One region of the Rossellomorea sp. NS-SX7 genome, then DNA from elsewhere that is predicted to be linked to it. Evidence: riboswitches for the same ligand, from Rfam matches in the RefSeq annotation. Region 1 holds a riboswitch; each other region holds the start of a gene.
What was found. Region 1 has a riboswitch for cobalamin ahead of ACUXV2_RS18000 (ABC transporter substrate-binding protein). Riboswitches for the same ligand answer to the same signal wherever they lie in the genome.

Region 2: it holds a riboswitch for cobalamin, as region 1 does, so the genes downstream of both, ACUXV2_RS05755 (ribonucleoside-diphosphate reductase subunit alpha) here and ACUXV2_RS18000 (ABC transporter substrate-binding protein) in region 1, are expected to answer to the same signal.
Region 3: it holds a riboswitch for cobalamin, as region 1 does, so the genes downstream of both, ACUXV2_RS10705 (ABC transporter substrate-binding protein) here and ACUXV2_RS18000 (ABC transporter substrate-binding protein) in region 1, are expected to answer to the same signal.

The regions. Positions count from the first base shown of each region.
Region 1 covers NZ_CM128249.1:3,620,311-3,625,536, reverse strand. The annotation lists gene ACUXV2_RS18015 (dynamin family protein) at 1-1,043, shown strand, start outside; gene ACUXV2_RS18010 (hypothetical protein) at 1,040-1,444, shown strand; gene ACUXV2_RS18005 (nuclease-related domain-containing protein) at 1,496-2,326, opposite strand; cobalamin riboswitch at 2,848-3,033, shown strand; gene ACUXV2_RS18000 (ABC transporter substrate-binding protein) at 3,168-4,154, shown strand; gene ACUXV2_RS17995 (iron chelate uptake ABC transporter family permease subunit) at 4,294-4,461, shown strand; gene ACUXV2_RS17990 (bifunctional adenosylcobinamide kinase/adenosylcobinamide-phosphate guanylyltransferase) at 4,524-5,093, shown strand; gene cobS (adenosylcobinamide-GDP ribazoletransferase) at 5,090-5,226, shown strand, end outside.
Region 2 covers NZ_CM128249.1:1,172,630-1,177,855, reverse strand. The annotation lists gene ACUXV2_RS05755 (ribonucleoside-diphosphate reductase subunit alpha) at 1-1,330, opposite strand, end outside; cobalamin riboswitch at 1,515-1,697, opposite strand; gene ACUXV2_RS05750 (SurA N-terminal domain-containing protein) at 2,210-2,974, shown strand; gene ACUXV2_RS05745 (hypothetical protein) at 3,093-3,269, shown strand; gene gndA (NADP-dependent phosphogluconate dehydrogenase) at 3,334-4,746, opposite strand; gene ACUXV2_RS05735 (thiolase family protein) at 5,035-5,226, opposite strand, start outside.
Region 3 covers NZ_CM128249.1:2,152,560-2,157,785, forward strand. The annotation lists gene ACUXV2_RS10695 (heme ABC transporter ATP-binding protein) at 1-1,144, opposite strand, end outside; gene ACUXV2_RS10700 (FecCD family ABC transporter permease) at 1,146-2,198, opposite strand; gene ACUXV2_RS10705 (ABC transporter substrate-binding protein) at 2,161-3,102, opposite strand; cobalamin riboswitch at 3,341-3,538, opposite strand; gene msrA (peptide-methionine (S)-S-oxide reductase MsrA) at 3,724-4,242, shown strand; gene ACUXV2_RS10715 (hypothetical protein) at 4,303-4,449, shown strand; gene ACUXV2_RS10720 (CvfB family protein) at 4,720-5,226, opposite strand, start outside.

The DNA of each region.
Region 1 (5,226 bases):
TTGAAGGTAATTTAACGAACAACGATGAACTCAAACAAGTTTCAGGTATAGAAGAAATTAAAGCAGAAATAAAGCGACGACTAGAATCGGGTTCAAGAACACAACAAAAGCAAAAACGAATTGAAGAAAGATTAGCTGACATACACGAGGCAGTGCTTAAAGAGGTTGAAACTGCGGAAGAACTTACAGAAAGATCGATTGAAGATCTAAGAGATCAGTTACTCAGGGTGGAGAACTGGTTCGAACATCGTGCAAAATGGGAAGGACAATTGCAAGATTATCTGTTTGAGAGAGAAGAAGAGATCAACTTTCTAATCAACAAATCTTTTCAATATTTTGGAGAAAAGGTGAAGGAGGATATCGAGCATAAAATTAATCTCTTTCAAGGTGCTGATATAAAGTCCCTTGTGGAAAACCAAATTCCTCATACAATACGGGCTCATTTCAATCAATGGATCGATCAGTATAGCGACCATATTCACCAATTGTTTGTAAAGCTTGAAAGAGAGGTTTCTATTGGATTATCTAAATCTTTTCAGCAAAGTGTAAAATTGCAGTCCTACAGGGGAGAGAATCTGAGGTTTCAAGGCGATATCCCTATTCTGAATGCCCGCAGCGGAAATGCCAATGTGAAAGCAGGTGTTTTGCTGGGGGGCGTTGGTTCTCTTGCACTTTTATTGGGAGGTCCTTTCTTCCTTCCGGTAGTTGGGATGGCTGGCCTGCCTTATATTTCTCAAAAGATCGCTGAGAAGCAACTAGCCAATATCAAGCCGGACCTTATATATTCCGTGCATACTCAGATTAACGTCCTTCTTGATGACTTTAAATATCAGTTGAACCAGTATATCAGAAAGGGAATCAGTGAAATTAACAGGCTTTCTCTTGAAGAATTTAGTCGTTTAATAACAAGTTATCACATGATTCTTAAAGAAGAGGCGGCAAGACATCAAACAGAGGCAGCTGAAATCCATGCTCACAGGGAAAAGATTAAAGAACTGAAACTTTATCTAACAGAATTAATGAAGGAGGAAGCGTTGAAATGAATGGATGGGAAAACAATACAGTAAATCTTTCAGAAGCATTTGATCAGGACTATGGCACAAGTACAGATCTGGCACTTAAGGATCAAACACCGTCCGTGATCGATTATGGGTCAGACGGATCCTTTACTGGACATGGCCAGGATATCTATCATTACTCTGATCCGTTGAAGTATACAAATCAATTTCAGTTCAAACCATTACATTTAGGGTCCGGCACTGACAACATTCACTTTGTGGAGCCTCACTATGTAGATCCCTACATTCGTAAAGATGGGACTTTAGTGGAAGGATATTTCCGCGATGGTGACGGGAATTCCTCCATAGACACCCCCCTTGAACAAGGCGGCGGTTATATACGAACCAATCCTGATGGAAATCCTTTTAATAATTTGAAAGGTTAAGCATTGGATAAGATTACCACAAGGGGTAGAGCAGGGGGGCAGATTCCCGCTCTACCTTGTTTTCTGATGCTCAAAACAATAGATTTTCCCTCCGAACCTTTTGTTTGCCAGACAATACGCCTGTACTTTTGCCGAAACAGGTTTACTGCACGCGACGCAGGCCGCGGAGGCACCGGCAATCACCTCGGTATCTTCAGGGTTGCTTAGTTTGAGCTTATGTTCCTCCCTGGTCGTTGGATCAATTATATTCGCTTGAGTAAAAGCATGATGAATGGTAGAAATGTCAGGTTCACTAAGTAGCGGTTGTTTGTGCTGAAGCTTCAAAACCGAAAGCTTTCTGTGAATGAACTCAGACAATTCGATATCATAGACAATCAACTCATTGGATGCGATTTTACGATATTCTAATCCGACTTTAAATGTGCATCTCTTTGTAAAGGAAACCATTGAGATGAATAAAGGGTGGTGTTTTTCATCAATCAGTGTCTTCAGTGCGGCAATATGTCCGTAATTTTGGACAAACGGATTCATCATTTTAAATTTCCCATTCACTAGCCACGTTTTTCTGTCTTTCCCGCCATAGATGGTGCCCTGATAATTTTTCGTTTCAAAGGTAAAGATGCCATAGGGAGTCAAGACTACGTGATCAATCTGGGAATATCCCGACTTCGCCTTCGGGTTTTTCACAAGAAGGTCGCTCAGGTAACGACAGTCTTTCGGCAGCTGATCAAGTTGGATGTCTATCTTGTATTCACCGAGTTCTCCTTTTCTGGCTGCGAATTCCTCTGAAGTCCTCTTTATAGGCTTAGCGGCCGGTTTTCTTGTTTGTATGGGTACGTCCTTTTCTTTTTTCTTCTTTAAAAAGTGTAGAAATAATAACATATTGCACTCCTTTATAATGCAGGTGTTTATTTTTACTATCGGAATATGGGTATAAAGGTTTAGAGGAAGTGGGACAGGGGGACAGGTCCATCGTACCGCGAGCTAGATAGTCCAATTATTTTAGTGTGACGGTATACCTGTCCACTTGTCCTTTTAAACAAACGTTTGATTAATCTCTAAACCCCTGGCACAAAGCTACCTACAAAGTTAAACAAACGTTTATGTAACAAAATTTCAAAACAGGGTGTCCTTTTTCTGTCATTCTCTAAGAGAGGTGTGCAATCGTTGGAGGAAGTCGCATTGTTGGATGAGGAATTTGTAGCAGGTAAAGGGAGGAAAAAGATGAAGCAGCAGCGGACGGCTGGAAGAGTTAAATGAGATGCTTGATAGGCTTGAGGAACAGTGGAATTAGGTGGAGGCGGTTCTCACTCTTCCTTTTACTTAAACCATTAAAATAATATTCTGGAAAATGATTCCCCTCTCAACCTTTCTTGTGTATAATCTAGCTAGCGGAAAATTTAATACATATTGTCGAAACAGGTGACTTTAGTCGAACTGAAGTCTTAAAAGGGAAGTTGGTGAAATTCCAACGCGGTCCCGCCACTGTAATTTGGGAGCCTGCTGTTAATACCACTGTACATTTGTATGGGAAGGAGCAGCGGGCAATGACCATAAGCCAGGAGACCTGCCTGTTACCGTGCACCAAAAGCCTACGAGGATAGGGAAGGTGTAAATCGCATAAATTTTGAGTTTACATCAAAAATATGCCTTTTACACGTCATCTCTTTCTTCAGGAAGAGATGTTTTTTTATTTTGAAATGAAAAAAGGGGAGAAACGAACGTGAAGAAGATTAACTTACTATTGCTTGCACTGCTACTTTCCATTGGCGTCATTGCCGGTTGCGGAAATAACGGAGACACAGTTAATGGGAAAGCTGGAGGGGATTCAGCGGATCAGGAACAAGCTGAAAACCAGGAAACGGCAGCATTTCCTGTAATCATAAAGGATGCTGTGGATAATGAGGTAACGATTGAGGAAAAACCTGAAAAGATTGTATCGCTTATCCCGAGTAATACAGAAATTGCTTTCGAATTAGGGCTGGCTGATAAAGTTGTTGGAGTATCTGATTTTGATAACTATCCTCCTGAAGCTGCTGAAAAAGAGAAGATCGGCGGTATGGAGTTCAACGTAGAAAAGATTCTTTCCTTATCACCTGATCTGGTGCTTGCCCATGCTTCGGTAATGGGATCGGCAACGGATGCTCTCCAGCAGATAAGAGACGCTGGTATCACGGTTCTGGTCGTACATGACGCTAAAAGTTTCGAAGAAGTTTATTCTACGATTGAAATGATCGGCAAGGCTACAGATGCAAATGAACAGGCTGAAGAAACCATCGGGAAAATGAAAGATGATCTTCAGGCGGTGAAGGAGAAAGCAGCTGAAGTTTCAAAAGAAGAGAAAAAGAGCGTTTTTGTAGAAGTGTCTCCTGCACCAGAGATTTACACTCCTGGAAGTGATACCTTCATGGATGAAATGCTGACGTTGATTAATGCTGACAATGCAGCTGCAGAACAGGAAGGCTGGGTGAAGATGAATGAAGAGGCCATTATCGCCTTGAATCCTGATGTCATTGTCACTACCTATGGGTATTACACGGAAAATCCGAAAGACTTAGTGTTAAGCAGAGAGGGATGGGAGGGTGTTCCTGCCATCAAGAATGAACAAGTATATGACGTTCATTCGGATTTAGTAACGAGAACCGGTCCGAGGCTGGTACAAGGCGTAGAGGAGCTTGCAAAAGCGGTTTATCCGGATTTATTTAAGTAACAATGTAATAGTTTCGTATGGATCTTAATATTCTCACTGCTGATAGGTATTGGGGTTGGCGCGAGTCCCGGTTACTGGTATTATTTCGATCCTCGGTACAACGATTTTCCGTTACCCTGTCCTGTATAATGTGGATTAAATGGATATCACTATCGTGAATAGGTTCAAGCTGACCCGAGTACCTGTTGGCATTCTTGTTGGAGCGTCTCTCGCCATTGCGGGAGCCGCTTTTCGAGGTTTATGGAGGGGGGAGTTGGCTGACCCTTATACATTGGATATGTCATCATGTGTTTCAGTCGGTGCGTGATGACTTTGCTCTATTATTTATGAATTCGCTGATATATAAGTTGCAGATGGAGGGATAAGCAAATGGCGGCAGAAATGATTTTTATTTGTGGAGGAGTGCGCAGTGGAAAGAGCTCTTTCGCAGAAAGCAGGGCAGAATCCTATCAATCTGCCTTGCCCCAAGCATCCCTGCATTATATTGCCTGTGGCAGGGCGGTGGATGATGAAATGAGTCAAAGGATAAGAAGGCATCAGGATGACAGAAGAAAATCGGAGCATAGTTGGATGACGTGGGAATGCCCGGTGAATATTGGTTATCTGTCTGAAACCTTCTCCTCCAAAGATATTGTCTTACTTGATTGTGTGACGACTTTGCTGACCAATGAAATGTTTTCAGCTGAATTTATCAATGAACGAAAGTTGACAGAAAAGGTCGTTGGGGATGTTAAGGAACTATCCAAGAACGCTGGCAAGCTAATCTTTGTCAGCAACGATGTTTTTTGCGAACCCGTTTCTACTAATGATTTTGTGAGAAATTTTACGAAAACACTGGGTATGGTTCACCAAAAGCTTGTTGAAATGGCAGCTGAAGCGTATTCAGTTAAGAACGGCATACCAGTGTTGAAAAAAGGAAGGAGACTCCCTGCAGGATGAATGTGAAAAGTTATGTATGGGGATTGCTGGTCTGCCTTCAATTTTTCTCAAGTCTCCCAATTCCGATCTCATTCAAAATGGATAGAGACATGATAAAAAGGACCGTCATGATGTTTCCAATACTCGGTTTGAT
Region 2 (5,226 bases), 1.8 Mb from region 1:
TACATAGATTACTGCAGTAAATCATCCCTTTATGAGCATTGGCATTCTGACGGTTTACAGTATCCCTATAGAACATAAACGGTGTTCCTGTTTCCAGCTGTGAGATCATGATCCGCTTGAAAATATCGATGGCCGGCACTGTTTTCTTAGACAGTTCCGGGTGATTCACACATTCCTGGTACTTTTTCCTGAATGATCCCTCACCTATATTCTCATCGTAATAGTCTTCCAGGGAATATCCCATAACTTTCCTTACTTCGTGGGGATCAAACAGGTGCCAGTCATCCCTTTCTTCAACGGCTTCCATAAATAAATCAGGAAGGCAAACACCTGTAAATAAATCATGAGTGCGCTGCCGTTCGTCTCCATTGTTCAACCGAACGTCAAGGAAGGAATGAATATCTTTATGCCATACATCCAGGTAGACAGCGATTGCGCCTTGACGCTGACCGAGCTGATCAACGGAAACAGCGGTATTATTTAGTTGTTTCATCCATGGAATGACTCCCGAGCCCACACCTTTAAATCCTTTGATATCACTTCCCCTGCTCCGGACTTTTCCTAAATAGATACCAAGCCCTCCGCCATTTTTACTCAGAGTCGAAACATCCGTGTTGCTGTCAAAGATGCCTCTCAAATCATCCTCTACCGTGTCGATAAAACAGCTGGAAAGCTGACCGTAGCTTTTACCTGCGTTCGCTAAAGTGGGTGTAGCAACAGTCATATACAGATTTGACAGGGCCCAGTAGGCTTCTTTAATCAGTGAGAGCCTGTGAGCCTTGTCTTCGTCCATCATGAGTGTCATTGCGATAATCATAAATCGCTCTTGCGGAAGCTCATATACGTTGCCATCATGTGATTTCGTTAAATAACGCTCAGCAAGTGTAACGATTCCAATATAGGTAAACAACTTGTCTTTAGAAGGGTTCAAAAGAGATTCCAACTGTTGGATTTCATCCCTTGTGTATGCCTCGAGCAGGCGCGGATTATATAGTTTTTTCTCAACAAGTTCTTGTATCAGATTAAAAAAATCACGATAAGGATTTGCGGGATCAAGCCTCCTGGACTGACTGCTGGAGTGATAAAGCTTCTCTAAGTACAGACATGCTGCTGCATATGTCCATTGCGGTTCTTCTGCTGAAATTCTTTCGACAGCTGTCAGGATAATCTGGTGAAAAAGCTGTTCTTCGGAGATATCCTTTTTCACTTGAAGAAGTCCGTCCACTTTCTCTTCAAATCCATCCGTGTTCAAGTCTGGGAAATCCGACTTTAGCTTCCGGCAAAGCTGCCAGGCAAGGTCTAATGTTTTTTCTGTTTCAATCAGTGTCATTTCTTCATTCCTCCCGAATCTGTTCAATTCATTCGTACTATACAAGCTGCGGGAGAGGATACAAAAAAGCCCATCCTCTCAATTGGACGGGCTTTCATGAATATAACGATGATATGATATAACAGACGTATGTATAGATATCTATTATTCTATCCTCGCACATCCTCCCAATTCCCGAAGAAGATCATACGTAATAAATATGGCAGGTCTCCTGACTCGTGCTTCATCCTACTTTAAGGCCTTCCCATCTTTATCAAGATAGTGGCAAATCCTTATTTCGTCATCACTTACAGTTGCGGGGACAGTTCCGGAATTTCACCAGATTCCCTATTAAGTCTTAATAGACACCGTATTTATAGATTTAATCGAACTAATCAATATATAGTTGTGAATATCTTTATGGACACAAAGTATTGTGTTCTCATCCATCATAATTTAATTACCATGATTTTTCAAGCAAAAATCACCCTCTTCTTCAAATCTCAATGATGGTACAAATATGCTTATAATTATCTTTTTGTTCAAAAATCCACGAACACCTCTGAATTGAGACCATTAATCAGTGGTAAAGGAAGATTACATCCGTATTTATCGTTTGAGAACCGATGGCATAATACTTATAATCCAAATAGAAGGTTGTTTGACAGTATTCTTTGGTCCCCAATATTTGACGGGCTGCTTACTTGGGATTTCCCATAGTAAGCAGCCTCTTTTTTTGAATGAAAGGGTACTCTGCAGGATAAAATAAAACGAATCTAGTGTTTCAGGGTAATTACAAAATGATTAAATAAGTCAAAAAGGTTTATTTATTCATAAGAATCATATACAATGCGCATTAAGTGATTTTTATAAATCCCCTCTTTTGAAAGGAGAACTAAAATGAAGAAGTTAATGAGTGCATTACTGATTACAATAATGGCGATTGCCTTAGCCGCTTGCGGAAATGGAGAAGAGGCAAAGAAGCAATCTGAAGATAAACCAAAAACAGAAGAGAAAAGTAAAGAACAGCAAGAGCAGGCCAAGCAAATGGAAGAAATGCAAAAGAAAATGGACAAACAAAAAGTGGACAAAGATAAAGTTGTTGCCGTGGTCAATGACGAGAAGCTGAAGGGTGAAGATTATAATAACATCCTTACTTCCTCTCAAATGCAGTTTCAGCAGATGGGACAAGATCCTACCAGCGAAAAGGCAGCAGAACAAATCAAAAAACAAACAATCGACAGTCTTGTAGGTCAGACCCTTCTCATGCAGCAAGCAGACGAAAAAGGGTATAAAGCAACTGACGAAGAAATCAACAAACAGCTTGACCAAGTGAAGAAGAAATACAAGAGTGATAAAGAATTCGAAAAAGCAATGAAAGAAGCCGGATTCTCGATGGAAGAACTAAAAACTCAAGTTGCTGAAAACATCAAGTACACAAATTATGTTGAAAAAGAGATAAAAGTGGATGAAGTAACAGAAGAAGAAATGAAGAAATTTTACGACCAATTTGCCAGCCAGCAAGGAAAAGATCAGAAAGCACCAAAGTTTGAAGAAGTGAAGCCTCAGATCAAGACTCAACTGGAACAGCAAAAGAAACAAGAAAAACTTGTACAGCACGTTGAAGAGTTAAAGGAAAATGCTAAAGTAGATGTAAAAATATAATTTATTTGAAACAACCTCCATTCTGGGGGTTGTTTTTTCTATTTGACATGTTTCTTCTTATATAAAAAGGGTACAGTCTACCAAACCATTACTTCAATGAGTAAAGGAGATGAATCCCATGAACAAACGTTCAAACGATAACCCTGAACAAGTGAATAAGGACAATGAGGGGATCCTGGATAAACATGAAAGTGAACAAAACGTAGATCCGATCCCTCTCGAAGATTTAAAGAAAGAACAGCGTGAAGAAAAAAAGAAACATCACACTAAAGATGATTCCTCCAGCGACGAATAAGACGTATAACCTGCAAAATAAACCGCAGTACAAAATTTGTACTGCGGCTTTCTTGTTCATTCATTTATTTACTTAACCAATCTGTATGGAAAGTTCCTTCTTTATCCGTACGTTGATAGGTGTGAGCTCCAAAATAATCACGCTGAGCCTGCAAAAGGTTTGCCGGCAGCGATTCAGAACGGTAGCTGTCGTAATAAGCAAGAGCACTTGCAAGCCCCGGGACGGGTATTCCCAACTTAATCGCGGTTGCCACTACTTCTCGAGCCTCTTCCTGATAATTCTCCACAATATCTTTAAAGTATGGATCCAACAGTAAATTCGTCAATTCCGCATCACGGTCATAAGCTTTCTTGATTTCTTGGAGGAACCCTGCGCGGATGATGCATCCCCCCCTGAAAATCATGGCGATCTCACCGGGCTTCAGATTCCAATTATACTCCTTGGATGCAGATTGCAGCTGTGCAAATCCTTGGGCATAGGAACAAATTTTACTTAAATACAGTGCTTTGCGGATCATTTCAATAAATTCTTCCTTATTACCGCTGAATTCACTGTTTTTAGGTCCTCTAAGAATCTTGCTTGCCTTGACCCGTTCTTCCTTCATTGCAGAAATAAAGCGTGCGAAAACAGACTCAGTAATAATAGACAGAGGCACCCCAAGTTCCAGCGAGGAGATGCTGGTCCATTTACCAGTGCCCTTTTGCCCTGCTGTATCCAGGATGACTTCTACGAGCGGCTTCCCCGTTTCTTCATCGACCTTAGTAAAGATATCAGCCGTAATTTCAATCAAGTAACTGTCGAGCTCTCCTTCGTTCCATTCTTTGAAGATCTCATGCATCTCCTGGGCTTCGATCCCCAATACATGCTTCATTAAATAATACGCTTCACAAATAAGCTGCATATCACTGTATTCAATTCCGTTGTGGACCATTTTCACGTAATGACCCGATCCATCCGGACCGATATATGTACTGCATGCCTCACCGTTTACTTTTGCTGAGATGGCTGTTAAAAACGGTTCAATCAAATCATAAGCTTCTTTCTGGCCACTTGGCATGATGGCAGGTCCGTATAACGCACCTTCTTCTCCACCGGACACGCCAGCCCCGATAAAATTGATCCCTTTTTCGTCCAAAGCTTTATTTCGGCGGATTGTGTCCTCAAAATAAGTGTTTCCTCCGTCAATCAGGATATCTCCTTTATCTAAATGAGGCAGCAGGGAATCGATTGCTTTATCGGTAATAACACCTGCAGGCACCATCATCAGTATTTTCCTTGGTGTCTCCAATGATGCTGCGAAAACTTCAACGCTGCTTGTACCTGTAAATTGCTTATCACTGTGCTCTTCTAATATTTCATTCACTTTTTCCTCAGTGACATCATAAATGGCGACAGAATACCCTCTGCTTTCAAAATTCAGAGCAAGGCTTTTCCCCATCACTCCAACACCAACAACACCAATTTGTTGTTTAGCCATACTATCATTCCTTTCCTTGCTTAAAAAACATTTTTTCACCGTAACTATTATAATACGAAAAATATTTTCATGCTGAACTTTCATGAAAAAACTTCTTTTTAAATGTAATTTTTATGATTCGCTCTGTTATAAACCGATTTTGATTTCCATGCAACGTTTAATAATAGGCTTTAGATAGTATTCATTCTTTCCTTTTGGATAATATTCAATTCAAAGTTGCAGAGCAATGCCGAAATGAAAAGGACGAACCTGTATATGGTCCGTCCTCGAAAATATAGAGAATAAAAGCTATGATTCCAATCGTTCTATTATGGTGGCATTTGCCATGCCGTGTCCTTCGCACATCGTCTGCAGCCCAAAACGGCCAGCTGTCCTTTCGAGCTCGTGCATCATTGTCACCATGATGCGTGCGCCGCTTGCACCTAGAGGATGCCCAAGAGCAATAGCACCACCATTCGGATTTAATTTGGCTGGGTCGGC
Region 3 (5,226 bases), 1.5 Mb from region 1:
ACAAATGAGTGGCTGTCACATCTACTGCATTACCCACTCCCGCCGTCACGACCACAAAGATGGAGTGCTCCTCCAAGGTGAACGCAGCATATTCCACATCTTCCAGGTTCACTGCCGTCATCATCCCGACTGTGAAAGATGGATCAAAACCTTTGTCTTTAAGGAAATTCATCATATCCCCACGATAATCGGTGCAGTCATATTGCGGAGTGACGTATCGGTTCACCACGTTTTTGTACCAGCCAAATCCTGAACCAATCACCCCTGATGACATGCACTTCATATGGATGGGTGACTGATAGGTGATCATATCAGAGGAAACAGTCAAGAACTCTTCACACGCTGGTGATGTCCCGGATTCCGCTTTCTCATCAGGCAGGATGACAATTTGCGGTTTAGCCACATAAGGATGCGCCTGCTTATGTACTTCGGTATTATAGACCTCTTGAATATGTTCTTCCTTTAATACTTCTTCAGGGTGATTGACCACTTTGGTCTTACCCTTCTGCAGCAGAAGGAGTCGGTCACAATAAAGGCTTGCAAGGTTTAAATCATGAAATATTGAGACGACTGTCAATTTACTCTCTTTTGTTTGTTTCTTTAATAATTCAAGCAAGCTTTTTTGGAAGGAAAGATCCAGATGGTTAGTCGGTTCATCCAACAGGATGACTTTCGGTTCCTGGGCAAGGGCCTGGGCAAGGAATACCCTTTGCTTTTCTCCCCCTGACAGTTCATCCAGCTTGCGGTGTTGAAGACCCTCTACACCTGTTTGAATCATGGCTTGATGTACGATTTTCTCATCATAGGGTGATATTGTTTTAAATATCCCTTTCTGATGTGGGTACCGCCCAAGCATGACCGTTTCTTTCACCGTGTAAGAAAAGGAGTGTGTGGAGTTCTGCGGCAGTACAGCTATCAATCTTGCCAACTCTTTAGAAGAGTATTCAGCCAGGGACTTCCCTTTCAGATTGACTTTGCCTGCTGTATGGTGAAGGATACCTGAGAGTGCCTTCAAGAGCGTGGTCTTCCCACTGCCGTTTGGTCCTAATATTCCGAAGAACTCACCTGTCTCTACATGAAAATCAATGTTCTCCACAATGGATGCTTCATCATATCCTACAGATAGTTGATGGACATGCAGCATGTTACTCCCCCCTTTTCTTTAGCAGGATATAGGCAAATATCGGTGCACCGATCAATGCTGTGATCACACCGATTGGTAATTCAGATGGACTTATCACCGTACGGGAAATCAAGTCTGCAACGACCAAAAATGCTCCTCCTGAAATGACTGAAAGCGGAAGTACATGCTGATGATCATACCCGATGATCCTTCTGATAAAGTGAGGGATTACCAGCCCTACAAACCCGATCGTACCAGATACTGCCACGGCCGCGCCGGTCAGCGTGCTCCCCGCAATAAGAACCATATATTTCCTCTTCTGCACCGAAATCCCTATATGGCGTGCCTGCTCTTCCCCGAAGCTCATGCCGTTCAATTCCTTGGAATTAAACATCAGGATCAAGGTCCCTGCAGCAAAAAAAGGCAAAACAATAAAAATATAATCCCAGCCCCTCATCGATACGCTTCCAAGGAGCCAGCCGATTATTTGCCTTAACTCCTCTCCCGATAGGGCAATCATAAGAGAAATGACCGAACCAAGGAAGGAGCTGAAAATGATCCCTGTCAGTATGATCGTTTCCACCTTCATCGTGCGGTCGACCTTTCTTGCAAACGTCAACACAAGGAATACAGTAAGCAATGAGCCAATGATGCTGATGACAGGCAATGTGAATAGCCCTAAAAACGGCAGGCTTATATTGAAAAATAAAGTGACAACTGCGCCGACCGATGCTCCTGAGGACATTCCCAGGGTATACGGGTCAGCAAGGGGATTCCTTAATAAACCTTGAAAGGAAGCCCCGGCAATTGCCAAGGAGCTCCCAACCAGTAAAGCTAATAAAACTCGCGGTAAACGAATGGAAAATACAATGTTTGAATGCATGGGATCGACAGTCTCCACTGAGCCGGTCCCAAACATTTCGGCACTGATGATTTTGAGGATATCAATGATGGGAACCTTTACAGTACCTATCGATATCCCAATCAGCAGCGATAGGATGAGAATACTAAATGCCAGCAGATAAATAATCCATATTCTATTCTGTAAATATCTCTGGATAAACAGACTTGGCAATTTCCTCTACTCCTTCTACCAATCTAGGACCAGTACGCGTCACAAGATCAGGGTTTACATCATAAACTTGTTTATTTTTGACTGCATTGATATCCTGCCAGCCTTCCCGGGTCATGACCTGTTCGCTATCACCATATGTGGTAATGATGACATCCGGATTTGCTGCAATGACCTCCTCTTGGTTGACGGCGATCCACCCTTCCTGTTCTTTCAGGGCATTTTCTGCATTGATTAATTCAAGCATTTCATTAATAAATGTATTGCTTCCAGTTGAATAGATGTCCGGTGCAGGAGCTACTTCTACATATACCTTTTTCTGCTGTTCGACTTTTTCAGCTTTTGATTTAAGTTCTTGAAGATCCTCTCTCATCGAAGATACCAGCTTTTCCGCTTCCTTTTGTTTGCCGGTCAGCTTTCCAATATTCTCTATGATCGTGTATACTTCATCTATTTTCTGTGTATCTTGGACGACGAATACGCTGATTCCTGAGTCCCGGAGTTGATTTAATCCCTCTTTCGCGCTTACTGCCGTAGACTCATGTGCCAATACGAGATCTGGATCGAGGCTGATGATTTTTTCAACATTGAATTCAATGCCTCCGATTTTCTCTTTATCAGCAGCTTCCTCGGGATAATTATCGAAATCTGTCACTCCAACGACTTTTTCACCAAGGCCCAGTTCAAATAGTATTTCCGTATTACTTGGAATTAACGTGATGATTCGTTCAGGTTTCGATTCGAGAGTGATTTCATCACCTAAAGCATCCTTCACTTTTATCGATTGATCAACCGATTCTTCTTCAGTACCTTCCCCTGCATTTTGGTTGTCAGGCTGGTTCCCACAAGCAGCTGTAAATAATACTGACAGCATGAAAATAATAAATAGACTACTAAGCTTTTTCATTTTCTCTCTCCCTCTCATTAGATGATTGAATCGCATTCAGAATGATCGGTGCATCTTTTCGCTTATCTTGAAAGATTATGGGAAAGACGTGCATCGATCAGACTCCTTCTTTCTTTTAAAAAATTGAAAAAAGAGCCAAATAAAAAAACATCCCCGAAAAGGCGATGCTGTGTAATATGCATATAGGACCAACAAAGTATGGGGACATGCATGTTACACCTTCCTATCCGCGTAGTACCAGTGTCAAAGATGTCAGGCAGGTCTCCTGGCTTATGGTCATTGCTGGCTGCACCTTCCCGTACATGTGTACAGTGGTTCATTGCAGTTTGCTCCCATTTACAGTGGCGGGACCGCGTTGGAGTTTCACCAACTTCCCTTTTAAGAAGCGCAGGAATATTTGAACATATCCCGCTTCACCCGATCATTCAACTATGTAATTTTCCGTTCACATGAATTATACAGGAGCTTTTATATCCGGTAAATATATTTTTGCACCAAAGTTACAGTTTTTTTGATTGTCAAACCGTCAGAGAAAATGATAAAATTTGTTCAATCTAAAATATCTTTACCACATTACAGCAGCAAATAGCTGCAGGAGGTTTGGTTGGAATGAAGAAAGAAATCGAACGTGCTACCTTTGCCGGAGGCTGTTTCTGGTGCATGGTAAAACCATTTGATGAATTACCCGGAATCATTGATGTCGTGTCTGGTTATTCAGGTGGACACGTTGAAAATCCCACATATAAAGAAATAAAAGAAGGACAAAGCGGACATTATGAAGCCGTTCAAATCACATTTGATCCTTCCGTCTTCCCCTATCGGGATCTATTGGACCTATACTGGCCACAAATCGACCCGACTGATGACGGCGGGCAATTCCATGACCGTGGGGATCAGTATCGCACCGCCATCTTTTATCATAATGAGGAACAAAGATATGCTGCAGAAGAAACCAAACAAAAAATTGCAGACAGCGGGCGATTCGCAAAACCGATCGTGACAAAGATCCTGCCGGCAGCACCTTTTTATCCTGCTGAAGAATATCACCAAAAGTTTTATAAAAAAAAGCCAGAAGAATATAAAGCTGATCGCAAAGTATCCGGCAGGGATGAATTCATCAGTAATCACTGGCAGTCATAGCCTACGCATGAAAGCCCCCCATTTCTCACAAACTAGATGTGAAGAAAGGGGGTTTTTTTGATGAAAAAGCAACAGCATGACAAGGAACAAGTAATCGGATTCGAAGGCCCTGGCAGGGCAGTCAACTTTTTCGATCCCTATCCTGATGAAGACAAAGTGAATTACAAAAATGCTGAGCAAGGTGAAGAAAAAAATGACAGAGAGTAAAGATGTCGAACCCAAGATGAATAGTATGATAACTTTTGTATAAGTTAAGAAGAAGGAACCGGGGAAATCCTCCACCAAGAAAAGCCAACAATCGCTAGATTTTCTCGGTTCTGAATTATTTTCATTACCACTGTATCCTCCACCTAATAGCAACTTCCCCTTTTCACTCCAACTTCTTATATTTCCATAGCTGAGCCTTTTTCAAAAAATAAACCATATTTGGATTCAAATAAAAAAGGAGGCGGAAAATTCCGCTCTCCTGCATACCTTCTATTTTTTCAAATAAGTCCATCCTTCTTCTTGGTAAACCTTGTTTTCTTTCATCAGTTTCCCAATCGCACGTTTAAAGGAAGCCTTGCTCATGTTGAAGCGTTCCTTTATTTCATCCGGCTGGCTCTTGTCCCAGAACGGGATCGCACCGTTACGCTGATGCAGGTAGGAAAGAATCACGTCGGCATCATCATGCATCTTATCTTGTTTCAATGGAAGGAAAGAAACATTTAAATTTCCGTCATCCTTTACATCGATGACCCTTCCTTCTACAAGCTCGCCAAGTCTTGGTTCTTGTTTCCGTTCATTCTCATGTACGAAGCAGCGGTATCCCTGCTCGGATAAAAAGAATGTACCTACTTTAAGAAGGCGGTAAACCCTGCCTTGGACTTTTGCATTCAGCATTTCTTTAGATGCTCTTCTTGATACTTGCTCAATGATATTTTCCGTCGCAAGCTTTCCATATAAACGGTCCTGTTTGTCCCGGTTCAATGACAGGAACAATTG